4 regions of the Paenibacillus sp. FSL P2-0173 genome follow, and region 2 is predicted to be linked to each of the others. Evidence: riboswitches for the same ligand, from Rfam matches in the RefSeq annotation. Region 2 holds a riboswitch; each other region holds the start of a gene.

What was found. Region 2 has a riboswitch for cyclic di-AMP ahead of MKX30_RS14800 (hypothetical protein). Riboswitches for the same ligand answer to the same signal wherever they lie in the genome.
Region 1: another riboswitch for cyclic di-AMP. It lies ahead of MKX30_RS26675 (3D domain-containing protein); the one in region 2 lies ahead of MKX30_RS14800 (hypothetical protein).
Region 3: another riboswitch for cyclic di-AMP. It lies ahead of MKX30_RS02020 (3D domain-containing protein); the one in region 2 lies ahead of MKX30_RS14800 (hypothetical protein).
Region 4: another riboswitch for cyclic di-AMP. It lies ahead of MKX30_RS26275 (C40 family peptidase); the one in region 2 lies ahead of MKX30_RS14800 (hypothetical protein).

Annotation. Positions count from the first base shown of each region.
Region 1 covers NZ_JBBOYK010000008.1:148,975-156,778, forward strand. Annotated here, with positions in the region: gene yabG (sporulation peptidase YabG) at 1-625, opposite strand, end outside; gene rsmA (16S rRNA (adenine(1518)-N(6)/adenine(1519)-N(6))-dimethyltransferase RsmA) at 681-1,565, opposite strand; gene rnmV (ribonuclease M5) at 1,573-2,118, opposite strand; gene MKX30_RS26675 (3D domain-containing protein) at 2,265-3,413, opposite strand; cyclic di-AMP (ydaO/yuaA leader) riboswitch at 3,685-3,967, opposite strand; gene MKX30_RS26680 (TatD family hydrolase) at 4,169-4,939, opposite strand; gene MKX30_RS26685 (HD domain-containing protein) at 4,982-6,265, opposite strand; gene MKX30_RS26690 (AbrB/MazE/SpoVT family DNA-binding domain-containing protein) at 6,597-6,851, shown strand; gene rsmI (16S rRNA (cytidine(1402)-2'-O)-methyltransferase) at 6,976-7,804, opposite strand, start outside.
Region 2 covers NZ_JBBOYK010000002.1:969,745-977,548, reverse strand. Annotated here, with positions in the region: gene MKX30_RS14815 (urease accessory protein UreF) at 1-52, opposite strand, end outside; tRNA gene MKX30_RS14810 (tRNA-Leu) at 315-397, shown strand; gene MKX30_RS14805 (glutathione peroxidase) at 543-1,028, opposite strand; cyclic di-AMP (ydaO/yuaA leader) riboswitch at 1,495-1,667, shown strand; gene MKX30_RS14800 (hypothetical protein) at 1,783-2,178, shown strand; gene MKX30_RS27405 (potassium-transporting ATPase subunit F) at 2,362-2,439, shown strand; gene kdpA (potassium-transporting ATPase subunit KdpA) at 2,591-4,267, shown strand; gene kdpB (potassium-transporting ATPase subunit KdpB) at 4,305-6,335, shown strand; gene kdpC (potassium-transporting ATPase subunit KdpC) at 6,355-7,083, shown strand; gene MKX30_RS14780 (GNAT family N-acetyltransferase) at 7,250-7,804, shown strand, end outside.
Region 3 covers NZ_JBBOYK010000001.1:502,444-510,247, reverse strand. Annotated here, with positions in the region: gene glgA (glycogen synthase GlgA) at 1-1,403, shown strand, start outside; gene MKX30_RS02040 (hypothetical protein) at 1,484-2,554, opposite strand; gene MKX30_RS02035 (M20 family metallopeptidase) at 2,597-3,775, opposite strand; gene MKX30_RS02030 (ABC transporter substrate-binding protein/permease) at 3,924-5,387, shown strand; gene MKX30_RS02025 (amino acid ABC transporter ATP-binding protein) at 5,374-6,096, shown strand; cyclic di-AMP (ydaO/yuaA leader) riboswitch at 6,331-6,499, shown strand; gene MKX30_RS02020 (3D domain-containing protein) at 6,506-7,174, shown strand; gene MKX30_RS02015 (polysaccharide deacetylase family protein) at 7,373-7,804, opposite strand, start outside.
Region 4 covers NZ_JBBOYK010000008.1:43,043-50,846, forward strand. Annotated here, with positions in the region: gene MKX30_RS26260 (YwhD family protein) at 107-613, opposite strand; gene MKX30_RS26265 (M1 family metallopeptidase) at 738-2,750, shown strand; gene MKX30_RS26270 (hypothetical protein) at 2,762-3,589, shown strand; cyclic di-AMP (ydaO/yuaA leader) riboswitch at 3,866-4,003, shown strand; gene MKX30_RS26275 (C40 family peptidase) at 4,009-4,509, shown strand; gene MKX30_RS26280 (GNAT family N-acetyltransferase) at 4,813-5,319, shown strand; gene MKX30_RS26285 (4a-hydroxytetrahydrobiopterin dehydratase) at 5,398-5,697, opposite strand; gene MKX30_RS26290 (hypothetical protein) at 5,815-6,108, opposite strand; gene motA (flagellar motor stator protein MotA) at 6,296-7,090, shown strand; gene motB (flagellar motor protein MotB) at 7,083-7,804, shown strand, end outside.

The sequences.
Region 1 (7,804 bases), on a different contig from region 2:
ACGCCCCCGCTACAATCGTCAGCGAATCCAGATGACGTTCATATTGTCTTGCTACCTGAATCGCCGCCACAAAATTTTGCGAATTTTTATAACTTTTCAAGCTGTACAAATCATAAGGCTGTGGCTGCTTCAGCACACCGTCATGTCCGGTAATGACCACGATATCCGGACGGATACGGGGAAGCAGTCGGTACAACGTGTCCGCCATTGCCGATTCGTGAACGTGATGTCCCTCTGCAGGAACACGGAGCTGTTCATATAAACTGAGACATTTTTTCAAATAGCCGGGATCTCCATCCAGATGAAGAACCTTTCCCGGCATTTCAAAATACGTTGACTCGACCGGATCACTCCAGTCCCCAACCAGAGCTGCCTGACTACGAGCAGCTTGCTGCTGGCGTGCCCGTTGCAACAGATTAAGAGACTCACCAGCCTTAATATGGGCCTGCTGAGTCTTACCGCTAATCTGGTCTGCAGGCACTCTGACCAGATCGTTCACTGGGGAATCGGCCAGCAGCCGAAATTCTATTCCCTTAATGATCGCTTTATCCCGCTGGATGTCCTCAACACGAAACGTGACATCTCCGCCGTACGATTTCCGAACGACCAAGTCTCCTAAACTCATCACACTGTATCACCCCTCCTATATCGTATGGGTGAATGCACAGTTTGGTTCCAGCTTAGGATATACCTGCCTCCAACAGCACAGCGCTGAGACGCGCAAATTCCTCAATACTTAGCGTTTCTCCTCGACGGGAGGGTTCAATACCAGCTTGTTGCAACAACGGCTCCAGCGTGTCCCTGTTCTCTTTGGTGAAGAAACGGCTTTTTAAGTTATTGGAAATGGTTTTACGACGCTGGGCAAAAGCAGCATGAACCACTTCAAAAAAATGCTTCTCATCCACCACTTCCACTGGAGGGGCTTCCCGTACACGCAACCGGATGACTGCAGACTCCACATTCGGCTGGGGAATAAATACTGTATTCGGCACAATACAGACTAATTCAGGTTCGCTGTAATATTGCACCGCAATGCTCAGGCTGCCGTAATCCTTCGTTCCAGGAGACGCAGCCATACGCTCAGCCACTTCTTTTTGGATCATAACGACGATATTCTCCAAAGGGAGCTTGTCCTCCAGCAGCCTCATCAGAATCGGTGTAGTAACGTAGTACGGCAGATTAGCCACGACACTTACTTTGCTCACGTCTGCAAAATCGGTTGCGAACACCTCGCGCAAATCCAGCTTCAACACATCTCCATGACGTACCTTCACATGCTCGTAAGGGGCCAACACTTCTTCGAGAATTGGCAGTAGCCGCTGGTCAATCTCGACAGCGGTAACTGCCTTGGCCGATTGGGCCAGCTTCTCGGTCAAAGCACCAATCCCAGGACCGATCTCAAGTGCGCCCTTCGTCTCATCCAATCCGGCAGCATTTACAATCTTATTGAGAATATTCTGATCAATCAGGAAATTTTGTCCCAAACTCTTTTTGAACGAAAAACCGTGCCGTTGAATAATGTCCTTCGTACGCCGCGGTGTTGCTATATCTTGAATCCCTGTCATACGGATATCACAATCCTTCACTTTCAATTTGTGCCAGCGCCCCGGCAAATTCCTCGCGGCTGATCTGAAATACAGAGAGCCGTTTATGTAGCTGCTTTCCGTTACAATAACCAATACCCAGCACATTCCCTAAGGCCATACGGCGTGCAGCAGCATTGGGGTGGGTGATGAGTCCAGCATCAATCAGGTCCGCCCACTCAATCAGCGGGTCGGCGCCTTCCACTGTCGTATGGACCCGTGCAAGAGCGTGTCTGATCGCTTCTGGTGAGGCATTCTCCACGCCAATATCTCCTTTACGCGTCGCTTCTGCCTCGGGTATAAAGGCCTGCTTGCAGCCGGGTACCTTGGAAGCGATAATCTTACGGATGCGCTCCCCTGCATGATCGGGATCGGTTAAAATGATGACCCCCCGCCGCTCCTGCGCCAATGCAATTTTACGCAGCGTCATTTTATTAATGGCTGAGCCGCCAGTTTCTATCGTATCCGCTTCAACAGCGCGGCGAATGGCCACCGTATCATCCCGGCCCTCTACCACGATCACTTCCTTGATCATTTGCGTTTCCCTCCACTGCTACACAGCAAGCTATATTTATCTTTCCCTGCTTTTGAAAACAAAATAAGAAGAGGATATCCTCTTCTTAGCATGGCATAACTATGTTGTTAATACTATCGCATTGCCCTCAACATACACAACCTGTTTTAGTTGATTTCAGGCTTTACCGGTCCGATAACATAAACGGTTTTACCGTGCTTACGACCAAATTGGTTGGCTCGGCTCAAACTCTCATAATACACATCGATTTTGTGGCCTTTAATCGCGCCACCGGTATCCTCCGCACGGCGGAAGCCCACCCCTTCGATATACACCCACCAGCCGATTGGAATTACACTCGGATCGACCGCGATGGTGCGTCCTTCCGTGACACGTGCGCCGGATGCAGTACGTGTACCGATACCTGGCTCCTGTGAGGAATACGCCGTCATGGAGACATTTTGTAAAACTTTGCTATATTTAAAATTGACGCCTGCTTTACGGACAGCACTGCCCGAACTAACCGTTGTTGCCTTAACGGCATCATTGGGACCGACGGAAGCAGCCAGAACGACCGGTTTTTTCTTCGTTCCTACTGCAATGACTTTATCCACACGGTTCTGTGCAACTTCCTTGTTAACCAGCTGTTTGGATACCAACTTTCCATCATGATATACCTTTTGAACGTGCTGGACGACCACACCCGATTTGCCGCTTTGAATGACCCGATTATCGCCTTTATAAAGACTCGGATCGGCCGTTTTGATGACCTGATAAGGCACCTGTTTTTTCTGTTCGACCTGCTGTTTCTTCACACGGACGATTTTTATGTCCATGTTAGACGAAACAGAGGCATCCAACGCAGGATAAACTTTATCCGTTGATGATAATTTATAGCCCGAGGTACGAATGGCACCTTCTACTGTATTTTCTGTTGTGTACAGCTTTTTCGTCTCATTGCCTGAAGATACTTTGACTTGATTGGCACGTTTAATGACTACGCGATCGCCATCCTGTATTGCTCCATTTAGCGGCATGGAAACTGTATCATGCGGCTGAAGTGAAATGGAATGCTCGCTCAGCAAATCTTGAAGCTTGGATTCCCGGGTTTCTACCGCAGACGCCTTGCCATCGATGACAAAAAAGACTTGTTTTTTAGATTGCGTGTACATCAGAATTGAAATCATAATCGTTAGCGCGATTAGAAATATAGCAACCAAAGCAGCCTGGCGCACATTCTCTTGCTTCCAACGCAATACGTAAGACATGCTGGATGAGCGTGACTCATGGGTATCCTTTTTTTGGAAAATGCCCATTTCCTCCGTCCTCCTTACATAGCCCGCCGTCTGGAGTAAGACATAGTTGAGATTTGACGTGACTATAACAGATTTTCTACAAGACAAGCCCAAACTGCGACTGTCCTGCACCATGTACCCGTCTTCGCGGCATGCTGTCCTCCCCTGTTTAACCACAGTATGATGACAGATTTTCTTTTATTCACAACAAAAAAAGCCAGAGAAAGAGACTAGAGAGCTCTTTCGTGGCTTCCGGCATGTGTGAATATGCGGGAAAACTCATGCACGAGATGGCTTCTCTCTTGTTACGCTTACGGGGTTAGCTGTCGGGTTCGGACGTAGAGAGTCGCCCTAGCTTGGGTCAACCGCTCATGGCGGTCGCCTTCACATTCACCCCGAAGACCCAGAAAGAAATCGAAATACGGCTCCTCCACCTGTTCAATCCCATCCAGGAAAAGAATTTAGGTCGAGCCGGCTGGCGGAAGAGACGTTCCCTTCTTGCACATACGCCGGACGTACTGTAAGCCATATCGGTTCCCCCGTTCCCTGTAAAAGGGACTCAGCGAGACTGGTTCATGAAATGACTTGTTGATGTTTACATTCAAACAACAATTCACTGAAAAGATGATATCCTGTTTCTATGCATGTTGTAAAGCAGGTTTCAAGTACATTTTTTAAAATATTCGGTTAAAATATTGTAATATTCTCGAGTTTCCTGCAACAAATTCATGATTAGCTTCGTCTATCTCTTTATTTTGATCGATTTCTTCACTTTTTCATTGAATGTCAAATCGTTCCAGGGCATTTTGGGTCGTTATTGACACTAATTCCTCCACTGTAATCCCTTTGATTTGGGCTGCAGCCTCTGCTACCAGTCTCACATGTGCAGACTCATTTCGCTTCCCACGAAACGGATGAGGCGTCAGATAGGGAGCATCAGTTTCAATGAGCAGACGGTCCAGCGGCACCTGTGCGAGCACCTCTTTTGGCTGCTTGGCATTTTTGAACGTTATTGGACCACCGAAGGAAAGGTGAAATCCCATATCCAGCACCATTTTGGCAGTTTCCCAGCTACCCGAAAAGGAGTGCATGACTCCGCCAATCTCACTCGCTTTTTCCTCGCGCAAAATCTTAACAATATCTTCATGTGCATCCCGGTTATGGATAACAATGGGCATTTTGAGCTCACGAGCCAGACCAATTTGATTTCGAAACACCCGATGCTGCACATCCTTCGGTGATGTATCCCAATAATAATCCAGACCGATCTCTCCGATGGCTACAACCTTTTTATGACTGCATAACGATGCAATCCATTCTAGATCGCCCTCCTGCATTGTAATAGCATCCTGCGGATGCCATCCAACTGCCGCATAAATAAAATCATACGTCTCGGCCAATTTCATAGTGGATGGAATGGTCTCACGATTAAATCCGATATTGATCATCCGTGTTACTCCTGATTCGACAGCACGTGCTATAACTTCTTCACGATCTTCGTCAAATTGTGGCGCATCCAAGTGAGTATGAGTGTCGAATAAATCCAAGGTTTACATCTCCTTTTTTTACTTACATTTCTATATAGTTGTCTATTCCTTGACAAAATAATTCCTTATTTCGGCAGGAAGCCTGTCTTTTACCGCGTTCAATTTATTCTGGGGAAAATACATATGATATTTTCCTCGGTGAATACCACTTATTGAGCGCACAATTTCCGAAACTTCGGATATTTCACTCACCTCGCCCTGACGTCCAAGCAGTAAAATCTGGTTGTCCGTCGAGCCACCCTGCCGAAACACATCATAAGGAAGATCTGTCGGAAAATCAATTTCAAAATCATATTCAGGGTGCAAACCAGCCTCTTTCAAAGCTTCTCTAATACTGTCAATGGTATCTGTATCCATATTTTCAATCTCTACATATTTATACAATCTACGGTCCATAAAACGGCTGCTCAAATCACTTAAAATCTCGTCCTTTTCTCGTTTCCACTGGCTAAATACGGTCTGGATTAATGACTCGTCGAGCATCAGATATTGCTCTACTGTAAGCTCTCCTTTCAACAGATCCGGCAGCGTGTCCAGCAGAAAACCAAACTCATATCCGTTTTTAAACAATTCCTTTGCTCGCTTGAAAATTTTACGTAAAAGGATTTCCGAGCTGCGTGTTACAGGATGAAAATAAATTTGCCAATACATCTGGTAGCGTGACATTAAATAATCTTCTACTGCATGCATGCCTGATTCCTTCACAACAATTCTCCCATTATGAGGACGTAGCAGTCGTAAAATACGATCCAAATCAATTGTGCCGTAGTTGACACCTGTCGAATGAGCATCCCGCAACAAATAATCCATACGGTCAGCATCTAGCGGACTGGTTACCAAGTTGACAACGATTGGCTTATCATACGTTTTGGCTATAACCGCAGCCACCTTTTGTGGAAGCTTGTCGTCGACTTGCCGTAGCACAGCGTTGATCTTCGTGTCTCCCAGTACAATGCGGCATGTCCAATCCTCATGGTTCATATGAAAGGCTTCCTCAATTGAATGAGAAAATGGGCCATGCCCCACATCATGCAATAGGGCCGCACACAGAGCAACCAGCCTTTCCTCCTTCGGCCAATCTGGGAAATCTCCACGTTCAAATTGAGAAATAATACGTCTCGTAATCTCATATACGCCCAATGAATGTGAAAAACGGCTATGCTCCGCTCCATGAAACGTAAGATACGATGTGCCTAACTGCCGTATGCGCCGTAAACGTTGGAACTCCGGCGTGTTGATCAACCGCCATATCACAGTATCCTGAACATGGATGTAATTATGTACCGGGTCTTTAAAAACTTTTTCTTCACTGAGTGGCTGGTGCAAGATATCAGCTCCTTTAATATTCGGAATAATGGATTAAAATACAATAAAATCCTAAATGTTTTCCCTCATTCGACATTCTTTGTCGTAATATGTCGAATTATAGTTTTTCGACATTTCCAAATCGACAAACTGAATAAATCATCAATAAGATAAGGCAATACACATGAGTAAAGGTCTTTAATCTAAATACTTTTGCATAATCAGACTGTTACTACATTTTTAAGGTTGACTGTTTTGGGAATCGTTGGTATAGTAAATATCAGAAAAGAGAAAATTTTGTCGAATCATGACACTTATATTATTTTAAACGGCGAGAGGAGCCTGATTTATTATGATGAAATCCACTGGTATTGTAAGAAAAGTTGACGAGCTCGGACGTGTTGTTATTCCAATCGAATTGCGTCGTACCTTGGGAATCGGAGAGAAAGACGCTTTGGAAATTTATGTTGATGGTGAACGCATCATGCTTAAAAAATACGAGCCTGCTTGTATCTTCTGCGGCAATGCTGAGAACGTAATTTACTTCAAAGGGAAAATTGTTTGCCAAGATTGCATTTCTGAAATCCCAACACCTGTGACAAACTGAGAATTTTAGTATATAATAGACTTATCAGATATTGTTAATTCTAACCTTTTTCATATATACTCCTTGTTGCCTTCCACGGTTTGAACCCAACCGTTGGAAGGCCCTTTTTTGTTTAGACAGATATTCATAAGAGTGCGTTGTAAACATCTCTCTTGGAGATTGAACGATCTGTGGCTGTACGCTTCATTGCATCCTTGCGTGTAAGTCCCTCTGCCTCGTAATGTGCGACGTGGGACTCCAAAGATAAGGACTGCCACCACGCCTGACGTTCCTGTTCCTCTTCCTCTTCGTCTTTTCCTTCAACGACCAGGCAATATTCACCAATCGGTGGATTTCCCTCTAGTCTAGCAAGGCATTGCTCCACGGTTCCCCGAACCCATTCCTCATGCAGCTTGGTCAGCTCACGCGCAAGCACCACTTTGCGTGAACCTAATGTTTCCTTCAACACCATCAATGTCTTCACAATGCGATGAGGCGATTCATAAAAAATAATTGTGCCGTGAGATACCTGAAACGATAGCAACAGCTTCTCTAGATCCTTTTTCTCCCGTGGTGGAAAGCCAGCGAAGGTGAACCTTTCTGTATCCAGTCCTGAGGCAATTAAAGCCGATAGTGCCGCATTTGCTCCTGGGATAGGAATGACGCTAATTTCCGCTTCCAGTGCCAGCTTGACCAGATCCGAACCAGGGTCAGAAATGGCCGGTAGACCTGCATCGCTAACCAGTGCCAAATTTTTTCCTTCTATTATATAACGTATCAGTTCAGGCCCACTGGCAGCCTTATTATGTTCATGATAACTGAAGAGCATATCCGGTGTAATTTCGAAATGGGTAAGCAGTTTGCGTGTCTGCCGCGTATCTTCGGCAGCGATAATACTACATGATTTTAAGGTGTTAATCGCCCTAAAGGTCATATCGTCCAGATTCCCAATGGGTGTTGCAACAAGATACAAC
Region 2 (7,804 bases):
TGAAGCCACCAACAGGTAGGGAAGGGTCCAACAATAATGCATAGTTCAGCAAGCGGTTGCCTTTATGCAGGGTGGTTCGCCTCCTCGAAGTGAATCCTTATGTTACGTTATTTCACTCTTTACTTGGGGGGACGAAAGATATTCGAAATATATGTAATATATATTTACATTTAAGTAGCTTTTGTGTCAAATTAAATATTCTTATCGCTCATATATGTTAGTTAAAATAACATATAAAATAATTATTATATTTTTGTTTACAAATAGTTGATGAGAGAGTATAATAAATCTGTTGCCTCATTACATTATGATTTGCGGTCGTGGTGGAATGGCAGACACGCTATCTTGAGGGGGTAGTGGGCGTACGCCCGTGGAGGTTCGAGTCCTCTCGACCGCATTATATGCAAGACTCAGTTAAAAAAGCATCCTGACACGGTTTACGTGAAGGGATGCTTTTTTTGTTAAGCATTTTTCGTTATATCCTTTTGCCACAGAACAACGGTAGACAACCGGTCGTTTATTAACTGTGATAAAGAAGGATGTCAGTTTTGCTGCAAAAGCTTCTCTATATCTCCCGCCAGCTTATCTGGAGTGGTTTGCGGTGCATAGCGCTTAAATACGTTACCTTCTCGTGTAATTAAGAATTTAGTAAAATTCCATTTGATCGCTTTGGACCCTAATACCCCCGGAGCAGTTTGGGTCAGGTAACGAAATAAGGGGTGCGCTTGATCGCCATTGACATCTGTCTTGGCGAACATCGGAAAGGTAACACCATAATTGATCTGGCAAAACTCGGAAATCTCCTCGCTGGAACCTGGCTCTTGTTTGGCAAATTGGTTGCTGGGAAATCCCAAAATTTCGAGCCCCTGTTCATGGTACTGGTCATATAGCTCTTGTAGCGCTTTGTATTGGGGGGTTAACCCACATTTGCTGGCAGTGTTCACGATAAGCAGAACGTTCCCTTCATATGTGGATAACGGAATTTGTTTCCCTTGCAGGGTGTGCGCATCATATTCATAAACGGTCATAGTATCTCTCCTTATTCAATATTCAGCAATTAAATTGTAAGCAATTAAAATCGAGGTTGCAAGTTTTGAAAAGCTGTATCAAGCCTTTAGCCGCTGTAAAATCGTATTTTGTTCAAAACAGTAAATCGCACCGCAAATGGAGCGAATTAAGGTGTTTCTTCTTATAAAAGCGGGTTCAATCGGTGTTTAGCTGGTACATATAGCGTATTTTCTTCTCTTTTTACAAAAAAAGGCCAAAAACGCCCTACCCTACGCCAATATTGACATGCTTGTCATTTTCGAAAAGGGATGAAAAACAGAGATTGAAGGAGCTGTGAGAAGCATAGTTGCATTGTAAGCGCTATTATTAATATCCTAGGCTCTAAAGGCCGATTTATAACCCCGCAGTTGAGCTTTACAGTCTTCCATGCGCGGGTGTATGATTCAAGACGTAATTTCAAATTAACTTGAATGAAGCAACAACGAAATGTCTATAGCGCTGAATTTTGCAGTTGCAAAAGCGGGGGAACCAATCGAGATTGTACGGCTTCGGAAGCCGTGTGTCTCATGGGGTGAATTTTCAGGTCAAGTGCCAGAAATAGGGCGACTCTCACGTCCGAATCCGACAGCTAACCTCGTAAGCGTACAGGGAGAGGCAACAAACCGCCGTGTGCAGCCATGGTTTATTTTATCATGGATATGTAAGAAGCCGGAGGAAAGCCTTTTTCCTTCGGCTTCTTTTTGTTGTCTTTTTATACCGGGAGAGGAGCTACTGATGGAAGGTCGGTTAATTATTGTCACTGCACCGAATGAAGCGGGCAGAAGTTTTGTGAAATTGCTTATTTTCAAAAAATTGGCGTTTGCAGTTCTCACGAATAGCGCCCAGGAGGAACGACAGCTCAAAAAAATGGGTGTGGAGCACATTGTCCGCATCAATACCATGCAAGCAGGAAAATGGAATTTTCCAAAAAAAGAAATTGGTAGTGTGTATTTGTTCGAGAACAGCTTGAATCTGACGTGCCGTTTCCTGCAAATATGTCGGCCGCTAACATCGGAATCGATCTATGTTATTACGCACGGCTGTAATCCACAAGGAATTTATCGGGGATTGGGAGCGGATCATGTGATCTACACATTGAACGGAGAGGTGGGTTTTCTGCTGAACGGATAAGCACTTATAACATAGTTGTTTTATGATTTTATGATCAAATAAGAATGGCGATCTGAGGACCGATACGGAGGGTATAAACATGATGGATATATACATGCTGCTCGTCATGGCTGTGAGTTATGGAGTGATACTGCTGTTTGTACGCTGGTGTGATGCGCAGACCTCTAAAGGAGGACGAAGAGGATGATCGTTATACTTGGACTTACGGCTATTGTGTTTATGTATTTAATCTACGCACTCCTGAACCCTGAAAAGTTCTAATCAGCTATAGGGGATAGAGCGGGCGGGAACAACAGATCTGAATATTAAGCATCATAGGTAGCAGGTTTTCGCAAACGTGTGCACACGTTTGGTGCTCTGGAAGCAGGTCTGTTGTTCCAAACGCAGGAGCATTTTGAAGGAGGAATAAAGGATGGAGCTGCTTCAAATTGGAATTGTGATCGTCATATTGCTGCTCTTGGTAAAGCCAGTGGGCACCTATATGTATCATGTATTCTCGAATGAACCCAATCGGACGGATCGGATTTTTGGCGGAACAGAAAAGCTGATTTATAAGATAGTAGGATTGAAGAAGCTGGAGAGCATGCGTTGGACTACGTATGTTATGAGTTTCATTGCAACGAATGTCGTGCTTGTGGCGATCAGCTACTTGCTGTTGCGTTTACAGGGAATGCTTCCCGGTAATCCGGCTGGAAACAGTAATATGGAAGCATCACTAGCTTTTAATACGGTAATCAGCTTTATGACGAATACGAATCTCCAACATTATAGCGGAGAAAGCGGGCTTACGTATCTGACACAGATGGCGTTCGTCACGATGATGATGTTCACTTCGGCTGCTTCCGGTTTTGCGGTTGCTGCGGCTTTTATGAGAGGATTGACGCGGCGCGGTGAAGGGATGGGCAATTTCTTTCAAGATTTTATTAAAGCCATTATAAGGATTTTCCTGCCGCTGGCCTTTGTGCTTACGCTGGTGCTGGTTGGATTGAAGGTACCACAGACGCTACAGCCTACGGCGGATCTTACGACGCTGAGCGGAACACAGCAGCAGATTTCTATGGGGCCCATTGCTTCTCTGGAGTCCATCAAGCATTTGGGGACGAATGGAGGCGGTTATGCGGGAGCTAACTCTGCGCATCCTTTTGAAAATCCAAGTCCTTGGACGAACGTGCTGGAAATTTTGGCAATGTGGATAATGCCGGCTTCGTTGCCGTATACCTTTGGATTGTTTGCCCGTAATCGTAAGCAGGGCTGGATTATTTTTAGCTCCATGATGGTATTGTTTCTTATTTTTCTATCTATTACGTACGTGTCTGAAAAGACAGGTAACCCGTTAATCCAGACACTGGGTGTGGATGCTTCTCAAGGAAGCATGGAAGGGAAAGAGGTTCGTTTCGGCATTGGACAATCGGCTTTATTCACTGCGGTCACAACAGCGGCAACGACAGGTTCGGTCAATAATATGCATGATACACTAACCCCACTGGGTGGCATGGCTGCTTTGGGAGAAATGATGCTAAACGTCATTTTTGGCGGCAAGGGTGTCGGGCTGATGAATATGCTGATGTATGCGATTCTGGGTGTGTTTATATGCGGACTGATGGTCGGGAGAACTCCGGAATTTATGGGAAGGAAAATTGAAGGCAAGGAAATGAAGCTGATCGCGATTGCCATTTTGGTACATCCGTTCCTCATTCTCGCCCCAACTGCGCTTGCGTTTATGAGTCATTGGGGATACGACGCGGTCACTAACCCTGGCTATCACGGGTTGACTCAGGTGCTCTATGAATATGCGTCATCTGCTGCAAATAACGGTTCGGGATTTGAAGGTCTTTCGGATAACAACGTATTCTGGAACATGACAACGGGGCTGGTTATGTTCTTCGGACGATATGTATCTATGATTGCATTGTTGGCTGTGGCGGCTTCATTGAATGCCAAAGCACCGACTCCGGTGACGACGGGGACACTGCGTACGGACAACAAGTTATTTGGAGCCATTCTGATCGGGGTCGTGCTGCTGATTGGTGCGTTGACCTTTTTACCCGTTATCGTATTGGGACCTGTTGCTGAATTTTTGACCATGTGAAGAAGAAAATGAGAATGGATGAACGGGGTGTTTGATCATGAAGGAACAACGCAAACACATGCTGGACAGAAGCATCTTGAAGCATGCGATCAAGGATAGCTTTATAAAATTAAATCCGATGATTATGATGAAGAATCCTGTCATGTTCGTCGTGGAGATCGGTACATTGGTCGTGCTGCTAATGTTACTGCTTCCCGGTTATTTTGGAACTGGCAAGGAAATGGGCTTTAACCTGGCCGTGTTTGTTATTCTGTTGTTTACGTTGCTTTTTGCTAATTTTGCCGAAGCGCTCGCGGAGGGGCGGGGTAAGGCACAAGCTGCCTCTTTAAAAAAATCCAAGCAGGATACGCAAGCTAACAAGCTCATCGGAAATGACATTCAGGTGGTTAGCTCAACCGAATTGCGTAAGGGGGACGTGGTTATTGTCTCCCAGGGCGAAATGATCCCAAGCGATGGTGAGGTCATTGAAGGTCTGGCTTCGGTGGATGAATCTGCAATTACGGGCGAATCGGCTCCGGTCATCAAGGAATCGGGTGGTGATTTTTGCTCGGTAACCGGCGGGACGCGAGTGGTCAGTGACCGGATTAAGGTGCGGATTACGACAGAGCCGGGCGAGACATTTATTGATAAAATGATTTCGCTCGTGGAAGGCGCACAGCGGCAAAAAACGCCGAATGAGATTGCACTGAACACTTTGCTGATTAGCTTAACGATTATTTTTCTAATTGTAGTGGTTACGCTAGCGCCGATTGCCCGTCATTTTAACATTGATTTGCCTGTTCCTGTGCTGATTTCGTTGCTAGTCTGTCTGATTCCAACCACGATTGGAGGACTGCTGTCAGCCATCGGGATTGCCGGTATGGACCGGGTCACCCAGTTTAACGTGCTGGCCATGTCAGGCAAGGCGGTAGAAGCTTCTGGGGATATCAACACGATGATTTTGGATAAAACAGGTACAATCACCTTCGGGAACCGAATGGCGAGTGAATTCGTGCCTGTAGAGGGCGTGGAGAAGGCAAAGTTAGTGAAGTGGGCAGCGATTAGCTCTATGAAGGATGAGACGCCAGAGGGTCGCTCGGTTCTCGAGTTGATGCGCAAACAGGAGCATACGCTGGATGCATCCTTGGCAGCAGGTGGAACCTTTATCGAATTCAAGGCGGAGACCCGGATGAGTGGTCTGGATCTGGCCGATGGACGAAAGGTACGCAAAGGCGCGGTGGATTCTGTTCGGCAATGGATCGTCTCGCAAAACGGCAGTGTTCCAGCTGATCTGGAGGAAATAGCGAATCAGGTAGCCTCTGAAGGAGGTACACCGCTGGCAGTCGCGCTGGATGATCAGATATACGGCATTATTTATCTGAAGGATACAGTGAAGCCAGGCATGAAGGAACGGTTTGATCAGCTCCGGGAAATGGGTATCCGTACGATCATGTGTACCGGAGATAATCCACTGACAGCAGCTACAATTGCACGAGAAGCGGGTGTGGACGACTTTGTAGCTGAGAGCAAGCCGGAGGACAAAATAGCGGTTATCCGACGTGAGCAGGAACAGGGTAAGCTGGTTGCTATGACCGGAGACGGCACCAATGATGCACCTGCGCTGGCGCAAGCGGATGTCGGTCTTGCCATGAATAGCGGCACAGTCGCGGCCAAAGAAGCGGCTAATATGGTGGACTTAGATTCCGATCCGTCCAAAATTATTGAGGTGGTCGCGATCGGCAAGCAGCTGCTTATGACGCGCGGAGCATTGACAACGTTCAGCATTGCAAACGATGTTGCCAAATATTTTGCCATCATCCCGGCGATGTTCATGCTGGCCATTCCACAAATGGGCGCTTTGAACGTCATGGGGCTTGGCTCCCCGCTGTCCGCTATTTTGTCGGCGCTGATCTTTAACGCGGTTATTATTCCGCTTCTGATTCCGCTGGCCATGAAGGGCGTGAAGTATAAGCCGATGAGCTCGGATCGCCTGCTGGGACGGAATTTGCTGATTTACGGTCTGGGCGGTATGGTCGTACCGTTTGTTGGCATTAAGGCCATTGATTTGTTGGTGCATTTGTGGATTTAGCGCAGAAAGGGTGAGCGACATGAGTGGTTTTTATCGGATGATGTCTGGACGCAGATTTGCTGCGCACGAAAAAGCCGAATCTGGCGGGCAAGGTCATAACAAACGTACAGGGACCGGGACAGTGTCGGAAGGACAACCGGAGAGACAAGAGATGCGAGGAAGTGCAGTTATTGGAGTGGCTTTGCGAACTTCAGTGCTGATGATTCTCTTGTGCGGTTTGGCATATCCGCTAGTCAGTACAGGAGTAGCGCAAGTTCTGTTTCCACAGCAAGCAAACGGCAGTATGCTTCGTGACGCGGAGGGGCGGGTGGTCGGCTCCGAACTGATTGGGCAGTCCTTTGCCGATTCGGCGTTTTTTCAAGGTCGGGTATCGAGCGTTGATTACAATGGGGCTGGTTCAGGCTCAAGCAACTACGCGCCGTCGAATCCAGCCTTGATACAGCGAGTCAAGGACTCTATTGCGGATTGGCAGAAGCATAACCCGGATGTACCCGTCAGTCAGGTTCCGGTGGACCTGATTACGAACTCCGGCTCCGGTCTGGACCCGCACATCTCGCCACAGGCGGCACGGGTGCAAATTCCGCGCATTAGTGGCTTGACGGGTATCCCGCAGGATCAACTGAGAGCACTGGTGCAGGAGCAGACAGAAGGCCGCAGCGCCGGGGTTTTCGGTGAGCCGCGTGTGAACGTGCTCAAGCTGAATCTCGCGCTTGAGGCGCAAATGAAGGTAGAGCCTGCCAAGCGTTGAGAATATAATAAATTGATTTGTCTGATAATTAAGTTAAAATAGTACTCATATATGATCAAGGAGGCGGTCCAAATGGTAACGATGAATAAGCGGACAGACTATAGAAGGACAGCGCCTACTCGTCCATAAACTGCGTGGTTTCTTCTTGATGAGGGTAACCAATAATATGCAAGATTATAAATTTTTTAAAATGAATGATTTTTCAGATCATCAGATTGCTCGAATACGAATGTTGGAACAACTATGCAAGAATTTCGACGGATCAAGTTTAAGAGTGGGCATAGAAAGCCTTAAAGAAAACGGTGGAGATAAAGCGATCCTTTGCCAATTGGGCAACCAGTTGATTGGCTATCTCAGTTGGTATACATCAGATGAAATCGAAGCTAATATTAACGCTATGGTTCATCCTAATTATCGGCGCCAGGGTGTATTCCGCTCCTTAATGTACAATGCTGCAGCTGAGATACAATTACAAGGCATCAAAGCATGTCGCATCAGAATCCCGTCCAATTCAATACCTGGAATAGATTGTGTGAAGCACTTGGGGGCCAACTTTAGTACGTCTGAATTCTCCATGAATTTAAATCGGTTCCAATCTGATAGGTTACATCAATCCGGCTTAGTTTTGCGGCTAGAAGAAGATCAGGATTTTGATTTTATGGTTGAATGTTCATCGCAAGCTTTTGGTGATTCCGAGTCTTGGACAAAGAACTATTTTAAG
Region 3 (7,804 bases), on a different contig from region 2:
GCGGGTTGGCTGATGTCATTGGCGCACTGCCGAAGGCACTTCGTCAGGCGGGGTGCGACGTCCGAATCATTTTACCTAAATATGCGGGGATTCCCGATACTTATAAAAAGTCTCTGCGTCCGGTAGCGGTGAAGCAAGTAGCCGTAGGCTGGCGTAATCAATATTGTGGAATAGAGGAACTGACATTAGACGGAATCAAGGTTTATTTTATTGACAATGAGTATTACTTCGGTCGTGACGGTATTTACGGTTATATGGATGATGGCGAACGTTTTTCCTTTTTTAACCGGGCGATTTTAGAAGTGCTGCCTGAACTGAACTTTCGGCCGGATATTTTGCATTGTCATGATTGGCATACGGCGATGGTTCCGCTGCTTCTGAATGCTGATTATCGACATTTGCCCTTCTACAGTGATATTCGCACGGTGTTTACGATACATAATCTGCTGTATCAGGGGGATTTTCCGTATGAGGCCTTAACTGAGCTGCTCAACCTGGATGGGAGCTATTTCACCCCCGAGGGTGTGGAGTATCATGGCAGACTGAATTTTATGAAAGGTGGGCTTACGTACTCGGATCATGTCACGACCGTAAGTCCAACCTATGCAGAGGAGATTCAAACGGAATTTTACGGATATGGGCTGGAGGGTCTGCTTCGTAAATTGGGAGATCAGGGTCGCTTAACGGGGATTGTGAACGGAATTGACACCAAAAGCTACAATCCTGCCACGGACAATCGTATTTATACGAAGTACCGCACGAGTCTGACAAAGAAAAAGGAAAACAAAATTGGCCTGCAGAAGGAGCTGGGACTGCCGGTGCGGCCAGACGTACCTATGATTGCCATGGTAACCCGGCTTGTAGATATGAAGGGGCTAGATCTGGTAACGAGAGTGCTTGACGAAATCTTGTATTATGATGATATCCAGTTTGTCGTGCTGGGAACAGGGGATCCGGCTTTTGAGCATTGGTTCCGTGAGGCAGCAGGACGCTATCCACTGAAAATGTCGGCGCAGCTCGCTTTTAGCGAACCTCTGTCACGAAAAATATATGCGGCAAGCGATATGTATCTTATGCCATCAAGGTTTGAACCTTGCGGGATCAGCCAACTGCTGGCGCTTCGTTATGGAAGTATCCCTATTGTACGAGAAACAGGGGGCCTTAATGATACTGTGCAGGCTTACAATGAATCCACAGGTGAAGGAAACGGATTTAGTTTCACGAACTACAATGCACATGATATGTTGAACACCATTCGTCGTGCTGTTCATTTTTATCGCCAATCTGAGCATTGGTCGAAGCTTACACAGACGGCTTTTGCAGGAGAATATAGTTGGGATGTTTCAGCCGAAGCGTATATGGATATTTACCATTTGCTAACAAAAACGGACTGGACAGAGTAGGAACACCACAGTCATGTTAATGAAAAAGGGAATCCCTTTAGCCAAGTTTTCTGGCTGAGGAATTCCCTTTTTTGCTATGATCAGTCGCCCCCACCACCACAGCTACTTCCACATGAAGAGCCACTGCTACACGAAGAATGGCTACCAGAATCGCCTGAATCATGATGAGAAGAGCCTCCATGATGAGAACTGTCAAGAGAGGAATGATGGTGCGAGTGATGTGTATCCCAGTTCGAACAGCCGCTTGCCGAGCTACAGCCGGATGAGCTAGCTAATACGGCATTACCTGTAGCATCCGGGTGCATGTGTATGGCAAATTGCTCAGGTTGATACCATGAATACCACACAAAAGCTAATAACAAATAGTCGACCTGTAAATAGTTGACCTTAGGCAATTGCTTACCCTCAGGATCATCCACCGCTTTATTCACCCGCTCGCGCAGATGTTGTACAATCTTATGAACCGCTTGTTGGGCCTGCTGTGAAATGGCTATATTCTCCTGCGTATTCCAGCGGTCACCTGCTGGCTGCGCGGAAGTTGTGAGTTTGTAATAGCGCGAAAGCTCGTCGCTCGGTAATGGATGATTAAAAAAAGTTCCCCACAAACTGGCGCTATAGCGGTTCCAGCCAAAGCATTCTACATACAACCAGTCAAACCACGCCCGCTCCTCAGGCATCGGCCGAGAGCCGCCAGAATGAGGCGCATGGTGAAGCATACGACCAAAAAAAGCTTCCGAGAATTGCTGATATTCGCGGGTAAACATCAACATTTCGTGCCATAATTCATCCACATCACTACTGAACATAGGCACTCGATTCATAATCGCGCATAGCATAAAATATCGTTTTAGCTCATGCCAGCGCCAATCATATTCTTGCTCCGTCAGCTCAGGGTGGGCTTCGATTACACGACTCCTTACACTATGAGCATAGGAGGCGGGAATGGATTGCTCCAGTAGCTGCATCAGCTCTGTAATCTCTGGATGACGCTCCTGCGCAAGGGACGAAGGGGATGGGGAGCTGAGGAAAAAAGCATTCCGGCTCCGTGTTTTTCTGTTTCCCCGGTTTCTGCGTATTGCACGGAATATAAACCAAAAAATGATGAGGATCACCACAATAAACAACGTCCAAAAGCTGCTCATACTATCCATGATGGCTGACTACTCCTTTCTGAAAGAACACGGAATTAAGATTTAGCGTTCGTTATTCAGCAGAGCGAATTCTTTTTTTATCCGGGCTAGCAGTTCAGGATTCGTGATTACATCGCAAGCAGTCCATGCCAAAGTTCTCGCAGCCAGCAGCATTCCTTCCATGGCCCGGTCCTGCATCGCCAAATCGCGGAATTCTGGTGTATGCAAGGCATGCTTCTCGTCAATAACTTGAATGTAAGGATGGATAGCAGGGCAATGAAGCGATACATTTCCGATATCCATGGAGCCGTGATCTTCGCCTTCCGTTATATCTTCTTGTGAAATGCCAGCCTGCACCAAATTTGCGGTAAACGCATCGGAAAGTACACGGTTCGTGACCATTTCATCATAAGAAGTCTCATAATTGGAGGTCTCCAAACGACACCCGGCCTGTAAAGCAGCTCCTTCAGCAATTTGAATAACACGGCGAGTCAGTGGGTTCAGTTCTTGACGTGTAGCCGCTCTCACATAAAATTGGGCTGAGGCGTAATCAGGAATAATATTGGCTGCTTGCCCACCCTGGTTAATGATCCCATGGATACGCACTGTACTTTTTACTTGTTGACGGAACGCATTGATGCCATTGAACGTTTGAATCACAGCGTCCAGCGCATTAATGCCTTCGTGCGGGCTGGCAGCCGCGTGAGCAGATTGACCAAAAAATTCGAATTGTACAGCATCAATCGCCAGTGATTTGCCTGATTTTTCGTAACGGTCATAAGGATGCGTCATAAGTGCGATGTCGCAATCATCAAACAATCCGGCAGCGGCCATAGGGACCTTTGCACCGCGTGTTTCTTCGGCAGGTGTGCCGTATACCCGTACTTCTCCACCAGTTTCGTCGATGATCGACTTGAGGCCGACGGCAGCACCGGTACTCATCATACATATCAGATGGTGCCCACAGGCGTGTCCTAGACCTTTCAGAGCGTCATATTCTGCCAGAAAAGCGACAACCGGTCCGGGTTTTGCAGCTTTGTAAGTTGCAATAAAGGCTGTTTCTATGCCCAATACAGGTGCCTGGACCTCAAATCCGTGAAAAACCAGTTCTTCTTTTAAACGGGCAGCGGCCAGAAATTCCTCGTTTCCAAGTTCAGGATTTGCGCCAATATATAACGAAATGTTCTTAAACCGTGGGGCATGCTGCTCAATGGTCTGTTGAATGGTCTGTTTAAAATCCATGCTGAAAACTCCTTTATATAAGCTGTAATGTAGGTACTGCGTTAGGTATGCTGAAATTGTACTATAACATTCATTGCATAATCATGCATATTCATTTATAATGACACAATCTTATTTATTATAAAGAATTTAAGGAGAGAAAAAAAGATTGAAAAAGGCATATCGTTTTACCGCCCTGGTTTTGACGGCGGTTATCTTGCTGTTGACTGGTCTTCCCATGCTCAATGCATACGGAACGGAAGCAAAGCCACAGAAAAAACTTGTAGTGGGCATGAGTGCCGACTTTCCGCCGTATGAGTTTCATAAAGTCATTAACGGTAAGGATACCATTGTTGGGTTCGATGTGGATATCGCCAAGGAAATCGCCAAAGATTTGGATGCGGAGATGGTCCCTGAAGACATGAGTTTTGACTCTTTGCTGCCTGCTCTGCAAAGTGGTCGTGTAGACTTGGTACTGTCCGGTATGACACCAACGGATGAACGCAGAAAGAGTATTGATTTTTCGGATGTATACTATCGCTCCAAGCAAGTCATCATGGTACGCCCAGAGGATAAAGACAAATATCCGACGATGGATGCTTTGAAAGGCGAGAAGATCGGAGCACAAAAGGGAAGTATTCAGGAAGAGATTGCTCAAAAAGTGCCCAATGCCTCTGTAACTTCACTGGATAAAATATCTGACCTGGTACTCCAGCTGCGGACCCAGCGTGTGAACGCTGTCGTGATCGAAGATACGGTTGCTAAAGGATACACGTTAGACGGTACCGTAACCCTTGCCAAGGCTGTGCCTGAGGATGCGGGAGCAGAAACAGCTGTAGGTATCCGTAAAGGGAATGCAGAATTGCTTGCTTCTGTAAATAAAACGTTGGCTCGCCTGAAAGCAGACGGGTCGATTGAGAAGTTTTCCACGGAAGCGAGTGCACTTTCTGCTGATCGTCAGGTTTCTTCTAATAACATTGTAGATATTTTTTGGAAATACCGCAGTTTATACGCTACGGGTATCGGCTACACCTTGTTGCTGTCTGCGCTCGGAGTACTGTTCGGATTCATCATTGGTCTGATCATATCCTTGCTACGTATGAGTGGAGTACGCATCATTGAGTGGTTAGGTACCACTTATGTAGAGATACTGCGTGGCACACCTATGCTGGTGCAACTCATGATTATTCACTACGGGGTTGCTTTGACGCTTGGTGTCAATTTTACTCCACTCCAGTCTGGTATAATCACATTGTCTCTGAATAGCTCGGCATATCTGGCTGAAATTTTCCGTGCAGGTATCCAGGCAGTAGACCGTGGACAGATGGAGGCTGCCCGTTCATTGGGTATGGGACGAGGCAAAGCTATGCGTCATGTCATTTTGCCGCAAGCATTTAAATCTATTTTGCCTGCTATCGGTAATGAGTTTATTACGATCATTAAAGAATCATCCATTATTTCGACCATTGGGATGGTGGATATTATGTATCAGGCCCAGGTCATTAAGAACATTACCTACGAAGGATTAAGTCCGTTCGTAATCGCAGCCGCTATTTATTTTGTAATGACATTCAGCTTGTCTAAGCTGCTGGGTTTATGGGAAAGGAAGTTGAGAGCCAGTGATCACCGTTAAACAACTGCGTAAATCGTTCGGCAAGAATGAGATTTTAAAAGGCATTGATATAGATATCGCCAAAGGTGAAGTCGTCGTCATCATCGGTCCCAGCGGTTCGGGGAAGAGTACGTTTTTACGTTGCATGAATCTGCTAGAACAGCCTACGGACGGGGAGATTTTGTTTGAGGGCGAGCCGATTACAGCTCGTGGTCATAATATTAATGTAACCCGGGAGAAGATGGGGATGGTGTTCCAGCATTTTAATCTGTTCCCGCATAAAACAGTGTTGCAGAACCTGACGCTTGCACCAACGCAGGTTAGAAGACAGTCAGGGAAGGAAGCGGAAAAAATTGCGCTAGAACTCCTGCGTACCGTAGGGCTTGAGGATAAGAAGAATACCTATCCGAACCAGCTATCCGGTGGTCAGAAGCAACGTATTGCGATTGCGCGTGCTTTGGCCATGCAGCCGCACGTAATGCTGTTCGATGAGCCGACTTCTGCATTGGACCCTGAAATGGTTGGAGAGGTTCTGGATGTAATGAAGAAGCTCGCCGAAGGCGGCATGACCATGGTAATCGTGACGCATGAAATGGGCTTTGCCCGCGAGGTAGGCGATCGAATCATCTTTATGGATAACGGTCAAATTGTGGAACAAGGTACACCAGAGCAGGTATTTGGTACTCCAAGCCATGATCGCACCCGTGATTTTCTTGCCAAAGTATTGTAAGAAAGTGCTGATATGAGCTATAAAAAAGCCCTCCGTTTGACGGAGGGCTTTTTCTTTTTTTGTCACCATTTCACCATATTTTCGTAACAAATATCGATTTCTTGGTGACAAAATTGTAACGATTATAGTATGATGTTCAAGGTTCCCAACATTTTCATGCGGATAAGGTTACAAAATTGTGATATTATGCAGTAAGCCAAAACTTACCGGGACAGCATGCGGTTATGACAAACGCTGAATGCTGGGCCCAAACTATGGGAAGTGCGGGGGACGTAACAACGGCAGTCTTTCCGAAACGTCATAAGACGATATGGAATATGCCTAGGGGTGAATTGCACAAGCATAGGGCTTCTCCTGAGTCCGAATCCGACAGCTAACTTCGCAGGCATAACAGAGGAGGTACATATCTTTGAAACATCTAAAACATATTGGAAAAACCATGAAATTTGCGGTGCTTGCCGCAGCCATTGCAGGGCTGGCACAGACAGCTGGAGTAGCGGATGCTGCTTCGCTTCATACTGCCAAAGATGGCGATACCTTCTTTTTGCTTGCTCAACGTTATGGAGTATCAGTGGACGAGCTGACGAAGGCGAACCCAAACATTGCCTCTAACAATATATATGCAGGTCTGCAAATTAAGGTACCTGGTGAAAAAAGTGTGAATGCAGCTTCGGATTCGAAGCCGCAGCTTCTTACGGAGAAAGCACCAGCGAATGAGGGGCCAACGATTGAAGCGTGGGGCAAAACATTTAACTATAGCAAAATAGTTGACGTTAAGGCTACTGCGTATTCTGCCGCAGCCGATGAGAATGGTAAATGGGGAGCAGTGGACTACTACGGCAATCCGCTTAAACTAGGTACAATTGCGGTAGACCCGAACGTCATTCCGATGGGCACGAAAGTGCTGGTTACAGGCTATTCCCACCCAGGTTTGCCGGATCATTCTTTTGTAGCTGTCGCTCGCGATCAGGGCAGCGCCATTACAGGAAAACGGATTGATATCTTTATTCCTGGCAACAAATCATTTGTGAACGACTTTGGATTTCAAAATGTGAAGCTGTACGTTATTGATAAATAGCATTATACGTATATATGGTTTAATTAAACATAATATATATTATGTAAACTTAATGCCTGTATCCTACCGCATATAACTAGGTCAGACTCTTATCAGGTCCTATCCATAAAAAAGGCTGTCTTGACGAGCAGAAAACTTCTGCTGGTAAGACAGCCTTTTTACGTTGCTTTAGCTTGTAGCTCAATCATAAACATATGGTTATTTCTGTTCCGATGTGTGGAGTAGCCGGGGGACTGTGACAAATTTGTAGCCCTTAGCTTTTAGAGAGTGAATTAGACCCGGCAGAGCTTGAACAGTGCCTTGCAAGTTGGAACTTTGACCTCCACCTGCGTGCATTAAAATAATAGAGCCAGGCCCAGTAGCTGGGATCACATTGCGCTGAATTTGTGTTTTACTTAGTCCCTTCCAGTCGAGAGAGTCTACATTCCAATTGACAATCATGTAGCCATGACGACGTGCCCACTGGATTTGAGGCTCCGTGATTTCACCGTAGGGTGGACGAATCAACTTGGGGCGAAAACCTGCGCTGGCTTGTAAAATACGTTCTGTTTTTGTAATCTGGTTGCGAAAGCGTTCTGGTGTGGCCTTCCTAAAATCCGGATGAGTATAGGAATGGTTTCCTATAGCATG
Region 4 (7,804 bases), on a different contig from region 2:
ATGCACTTTCAGGACAACTACTTACTAAAAGGTTAGTGTCAACTCAGATAAATAAAAAAAGCAGCCCACAGAAGTGGCTGCTTTTTTTACTGCGTTAACGCTGGGCCTATCCTTCCAGCGCCTGCTTCAATTCCTCAGGCGAAGCGTCCCACCATTCCTCGTTATGCGAAATTAGCAGGCTTTTAAGCGCTGCTCTATCTTCGCTGCCGAGATCATCCAGCATGAAACGACGCTTGAGCGCGTAATCCATACGGTTGACGTGATCGGCGAGGATTTTCCAGCCGCGTTTGGCTTCGTCGTCAATCAGCATCTCGCAGGCGGTGGCGCCGCCGTACATACGTCCTTCGGGCGTACGATCCACGGCTACCCATACGAGCCATACCTGCCGTCCATTCGGTACATCCTCTTTATTCGTAGAGAACTTGATACCACGTTCTACTTTACTTTTGGCATGCATGGCACCGATATCAATTTTCGCTTCTCCTCGGTCAATGATGACCGGGGACATGCTGTTCAGGTCGATTGAGCCTGCGCCGAAACCCTTATGTTTACTCTTGCCACTGACAATGTTCAGTGCAATCTGTTTTTTGCCGTCCGGCTGATTTTCACTCATGCGTCACTAGACCTCCATTTTCCGTCTTCACACTCATTCTACACTATAAATATTTTAACTAATAATCTCCTGAAAGCAAACATATACATGCTGTAGATGCTTGTCAACGGGAGGTATCCATTGTATGACCCCAGCACGCACTAAAATCGTTTTATTGTCTACACTAGCCCTCGGTCTCCTCGCAGGGACGTTATGGTTTGCCTGGCAGCCCCAATCGCAATCAGACCCGCAGTCCATAGGCCAACCACTATACGGCTCCCTGTCTGAGTCTGCGCTTGCCCCAAATATGGGCAAGCCTCTAGGGGCAAACATCCTGCCTGACCTGCCCAAGAACCCTCCACAGCCCGCTACAGAAATCCTCAGCAAACGGGTGGTAGAGTACCACATTGATGTGTCTCTGGAAAAAGGACAGGTTTTGCGAGGCACTGAGACACTGACCTGGAGGCATCCGGGCAAGAAAACCGTGAATGATCTGTATCTTCATCTATACCCGAATGCCTTCTCTTCCATGGAAACCACCTTTATGAAGGAATCCGGTGGAAAGCTGCGCGGAGACACCATGCCCAAAGACGGCTTTGGCTCCATGACGCTGACTGAACTAAAAACAGAAGACGGTTTATCTCTCATGCACCGCATCCAATATGTGCAGCCAGATGACGGTAACGCAGGCGACCGTTCGCTCATGAAGGTGCGTCTACCCAAGCCGGTACGAGGTGGCGAAGAAATCACATTATATATGAAGTTTGAGGTAAAACTGCCCGCCATCTTCGCTCGTATGGGTGCGACAGATGATTTTGTAATGGCAGGACAGTGGTTCCCGAAGCTCAGCGTCTACGAGACTGCAGGACAACGTGGACGCGCCGAGGAGGGCTGGAACCTCCACCAGTATCATGGTAACTCCGAGTTTTATGCCGATTTTGGAATTTACAGCGTACGGATTCGGGTGCCTGAAACTCATATCGTAGCAGCGACCGGATTTCCCACCCGTGGTGCCGTCCGACAGAACGGCCAAAAAATATATCAATTTTATGCCGATGATGTACACGATTTTGCCTGGTCCGCTTCACCCAACTTTGTAACCGTAGAAGAACCCTTTTCTTCTGCTGAAGTCCCTGGTGTCAAAATCAAGCTCTACCTTGACCCGTCGCACAAGGAGCTCAAAGGGCGCTATATGAGCGCAGCGAAGGCCGCTCTTTCGTACTACAGCAAATGGTACGGGCCTTATCCATATTCCACCCTATCCATCGTGGTTCCACCCAAATCAGGCAATGGAGCCGGCGGTATGGAGTATCCGACACTCATCACAGCCGCTGCTGCGGGTAATCTAAATCCTGGCTATAGTCTGGAACGAACATTAGTTCATGAGATTGGACATCAATATTTCTACGGAATGGTAGCCAATAACGAATTTGAGGAGCCGTGGCTGGATGAAGGCTTCACCTCCTATGCAGAGGAGCGGCTTATGGAGCAAGAATATGGGCTTACCCCCAACTTGCCATTACAATCGGGACAGATAGCCTCCCCACAGCCGCTAAACCGCGAGTCATGGAAGTACGGCTCGGCTGCTGAGTACGCGCAAAACGCCTACTCTCGAGGCAAGCTGGTACTACGGGGCATTGAACGTCAGGTGGGTATGAAAAAAATGGATCGGATTATGCGGACCTACGTCCAGACGTACCGATTCAAGCATCCATCCTCCCAGGATTTTCAACGTATCGTGGAGAGAGCCACCGGACGCTCATGGAGCCACTATTTTGAACAGTATGTATATGACGGCCAGATGGCGGACTTTTCGGTGGATCATATCACGAACCACAAGCTGGAGAATGGATATGAAGCAGTCGTGACGGTCAGCAAAAAAGGGGCGGATTATCCCAAGATCCCTGTCCAATTTACCTTCAAGGATGGTACCACGATATTCAAGGCTTGGGACGGCGCGGGCAAAAGCACAACTTTTCGGATCAAAAGTACTTCTCCCGTTTCCTATGTAACCCTTGATCCTCTATATACCATTGCACTGGAGAACAAGCACATTAACAATAGCCTAAAAGCCGAATTGGACGAAAAGCAACAAACCCGTTGGAATGTAAGTGTAACCAAGCTGTTAGAAACACTGCTTGGAAGTCTGTCATGGTGAGGTGTCTATAGATGCGGACTGTTATAAAAGAGGGCTGGGCGCTGGTGCGCATACGATTCTATATCGTTATCATTTTATTTCTGTATCGACTACTGTGGGGGGTGTTTCTCTATCGGCTGGTGCAGTCTGCCGTTATCCCGCTACTGCTCCGTTATCCTGATCAGGGTCAAAACGAGCTGGGACAGACCTTGTTTTGGATGGAGAGCCAGATTGCTCTGATGGACAGCCGGGAAGTACATGTTTATTTGTGGATACTACTAGGGGCGACTGTACTACGCATACTGATCACTCCCTTCATTAGAGCCGGAATATATCAAAGCCTGCATACCGATGCTACTGAACCGCAAAGCCTGTCCTTTTTCAAGGGTATGAAACGCCATGGCATGTCGTCGCTGTTGTATTACACCATCGAGTTGGGACTGCTGCTGCTTCCCGCCTTTTGGGTAGTACCGAGACTCTACCCTATTGTAGCAGGAGCACTTCAATCTCCCTCTTACCTGCTTCATTTGTTGCCCTATGCCATGGGGTGGATGGCATACGGATGGTTCATTCGGCAGTGCATCCTGTATATGCAACTGGGGACTGTCGGTGGTCACGCCATACTATCGTCCCTGCTCGCCTTCTTTCGCCAGCTCCTCCCAGCTGTCGGTATATCTCTTTTGCTCGGTGCTTGTGTGCTGCTGGTCTTCGGTCTATTTGGCACCGTGGCGATGATTTGGACTGGTATGCTGGCGCTCATTCTCCAGCAATCGTATCATTTTGTTACTAGTCTGGTCAGGCTGTGGCATATCAGTTCGCAGTACAGACTATGGCATACCGATATCTCCAGTAGAAGTTAAGCCCTGCCTTTATGTTTTTTACTTCATTTCCGTCTGTCGAAAAATCTTGATTCATATCCGCGCAAACGACACATAACTGAATACTGTTAACAACATCTGTTCCTTGGACATTAGGAGCAGATTTTTTTTGTAACTTTTTGCAATGAAACATTTGCCAAAGCCAGCCGTCTTTGTTACAATAATCGCAGTGAACTGATAGTAACAACTTTGTAATCTTTATTGTAACCTTTATCTCAAAAATAACGTTATTGTGAATACTGCTCTCCAAGGTGCACATCTTAAGTTAAGCCTAATTCCTGGCACCTAGGAAGCGGGGGAACCAGTTTGGGTGAATTGATCTCGCAACAGAGTGGTCATAGGGGAACCTTCTACCGAATCCTTAAGCTAACCTCGCAGGCATTGGAAGGGGTATATTTTTTTTGAAGAAGAAGCTAACGATCGCAGCTATGGGTCTTGCCATTGCCTTTACATCTTTTACATTCGGTGGCGGCAGTGCATATGCAGACTCTAAGATGGACCAGGTCATTCAAGATGCCAAAGGAACGAGCTACAGAAGCGGAGGCACTACACTCGAGGGATTCGATTGCTCCGGCTTCACAATGTATGTATTCAACAAACTGGGAATTAAACTTCCGCATCAATCCGGATCACAATTCAAAATGGGATCTTCTGTATCCCGCGACGAAATGAGACCTGGAGACCTGGTGTTCTTCAACACCACAGGAAGAGGCATTTCCCATGTAGGTATCTTCGTAGGTGAAGGGAAATTTGCCCACTCCTCGACTTCACGTGGTGTAGTAGTTAGCTCACTGAACGAAAATTATTACGCTAACCGCTATGTCGGTGCAAAAAGAATTATGAGCACAGACGCTTACCATTCTGTAGCTTCAGAAATTCCTGATGACGACAACGTAGAATAACTAACGCACAGCAAGCTAACCCTAGCCGCAATTTGATTCTGGCCGGAATCGAATTGCGGTTTTTTATGTCCACAACATCAGCAATTATTATCATTACTGACGAACTGAAGCCTCAAAAGGTTTCAATTTTAGCGAACATCGTCGGTTTTACCGTCAGCGCTGGGGGAGCATATGAGCAGTAAATCCTTCTTATTGAATGTATACCCGACTTGAGTATGAAATAAACACGCTTGCCATTCCCCTGCAACTTGTCTACAATCTGTTGTTAATGATTGAAGTACCTGTAAAAGGAGGATGGAACACATGCCGGCCTCAATATCCAACTATCGGATCGTACCGATGGACGAGCATCAAGCGGCTGCAATCTGTGAGTGGCGCTATGATCCACCTTATAATATATACGGTTGGCTCCCCTGGGAACAAATGAAGGCGCTTGAAGTCGAATTTGGAAGTCCCACGCTTCGCCAAGAGCAATATGTTGCCGTACTGGATGAAGAGAATAAGCTGACGGGATTTGCTCAATATTTTCCTATGATCGGTGTGACCCGGCTAGGTCTTGGAATGCATCCTGAAAGATGCGGACATGGCAAAGGCGCTGATTTTGTCCGTGCCATTGCAGAGGAAGCACAACGACGCAACCCGAAGAATGAAATTGATCTAGAGGTACTCACTTGGAATGGGCGCGCTATCCGGGCTTACAAGGCGGCTGGATTTGAGCTTACAGATACCTATGAACGCCAGACTCCCGATGGCAAAAAACCGTTTTTTTGTATGGTATATCGTCCCGAACACCAAACCCAGGTTCTATGATAAAAGCGCCTTCGGCATACAACCGCGATGTTGTATAGCGAAGGCGCTTTTATCATCATACGACAGATCATTACAAGCTCAATGACTGCTGCGCATTTTTTCAAAAGCTTCATTATATTGTTGGGCTTCCTTAATATCCACGGCCATAATACCGCCGTCGTCCCAAGAGGTCAAACGCAGAGTCACGGTCTTGTAATCAATCGTAATAAATGGATGATGATTGAATGCTTCAGATATAGCGGCAACTTCATCCACGAATGCAATCCCTTTCATAAAACTGGAAAAATTATATTTCCGAACGATCCAACGTCCTTCCTCCAGTTCCCAGCCCTCCAGTTTCTCCAGATGTGCTTCAATCTCTTCTTGTGTAAAAGGCATGTTACGAACTCCTCCCCGTTTATACGGAAGCCTTTCGACCGCTTAAATACGGCCAAAACTACGATATATTGGTGTACATATTACCACGGCCCCGTTGATAAATCCATAAGACGGACCTCAAATCAATGGGACTGACGTCAGCTCCTCGTCTCCAATGAGTACATAGATACGATGCTGCTCCGGCTCATAGATCACAACGCCACTGCCTACAGTGATTATGGGCTCTGTACCCAGTGCATAAAATAAGTCTTCTGCCAAAGCTTCATTGACTTCCTGGCGTCCCGCCGGGTCCAGCCTGTCCCAATCTTCTGCTTCCATCTCGAAAAATTCGTAGCTGTCTGGGATGCGTCCCACAGCCTCTGTCAAATCGTTCAAAATTTGTTCATACTCACGCCCATGCTTTACTCCCATGCCATTTCCTCCAATGGTTCCGCCATTCAATACATAATCACCTTATTATACCGGAAATTCGCACTTAACAAAAAAGAGAGTTTTGTCGATAAATACTATAATCCGTCTTGTAATGACGCGCTTGGGGCAAGGACGACCCCGGCGGCATGAAAGGATTCAAAATCTATTCTCATGGATGAGGTGTATCATGCAAATTTCAACCATTATCGGACTTGTGCTCGGGATTATGTCACTGGTCGTCGGGATGATCTTAAAAGGCGCTCCGGTCGTCAATCTGGTCAATAATCCCGCTGCTTACATGATTATTTTCGTCGGAACGGCAGCGAGTATATTTATGGCCTTCCCGATGGCAGAAATCAAACGGATTCCGAAGCTGTTCAAGGTTATTTTCACCGAACAAAAACTGTTAGACCGCAAAGAGCTCATCGGTACGTTTACCGAGTGGGCATCCATTACCCGTCGTGAAGGTCTGCTCGCCTTGGAATCTAAGGTAGAGGAAATCGACGATCCCTTTATGCGTGGCGGCATGCGAATGATTATTGACGGAAATGATCAGGAATTCGTACGGGACGTTCTGATGGAGGATATCAATGCTACCGAGGACCGACATCGCTCTGGCGCGCTGATCTTCTCTCAAGCTGGTATGTACGCTCCAACGCTCGGGGTACTCGGTGCGGTTGTAGGTCTGATCGCCGCTCTGGCCGACCTTAGTGACATGGAAAAGCTCTCTCATGCCATTGCAGCAGCCTTCATTGCGACGTTGCTCGGTATTTTTACAGGTTATGTCCTGTGGCATCCGATGTCCAACAAGCTCAAACGGTTATCCAAAAAAGAAGTGGAGCTTAAATTAATGATGGTCGAAGGTCTGCTTTCCATTCAATCGGGGATATCGACGATTGCCATCAGTCAGAAACTGACGATCTTCCTGACTCCGACCGAACGGGCTACGTTGACCCAGAAGGATGGCGATTCCAGTGAGTAAAAAGAGACATGAACCGCATGAAGAGCATGCTGACGAAAGCTGGCTGTTGCCATATTCCGACTTAATGACCCTTCTGTTGGCTCTTTTCATTGTCTTATTCGGTATGAGCTCGCTCGACGCCAAAAAATTTGAAACTATGGCTCAATCCCTGAGTGCAGCTTTTAGTGGCGGCACTGGCGTGCTGGATCACTCGGCCGCGAATCCGTCGTCACAATCCATGGATATGGGCAAAAATAAAGAACAAGTATCACAACCCTTAAAATCGAAGGCTACTTCTACCTCTGAACTGCAAAAACAGTTGGCCCAGCGGGAAGAAGAAGATTTAAAAAAACTTAAAAAACAAATGGATCAATACATTCAAAATAACGGCCTGACCCCGTTGCTGAATACCAAGCTGAACCAATCACAGCTGATGATCACCATTAGTGATAATGCCTTGTTTTCATCCGGGCAGGCCGAAGTAAAGCCGGAAGCAAGAAAGCTGGCCAAGTCTATTTCTAGTATGCTTCAGCAGTTCCCTGGCTATGATGTTATCGTATCGGGTCACACGGATAATGTACCGATCTCCAACAGCCAGTTCCCGTCCAACTTTGATTTGAGCGCCAAGCGCTCTCTGAATTTCTTGCGTATCTTGTTGCTCAATCCAGATCTCGATCCAACCAAGTTTGTATCCATCGGTTATGGCGAGTATCGTCCATTGGCAAGCAATCAAGA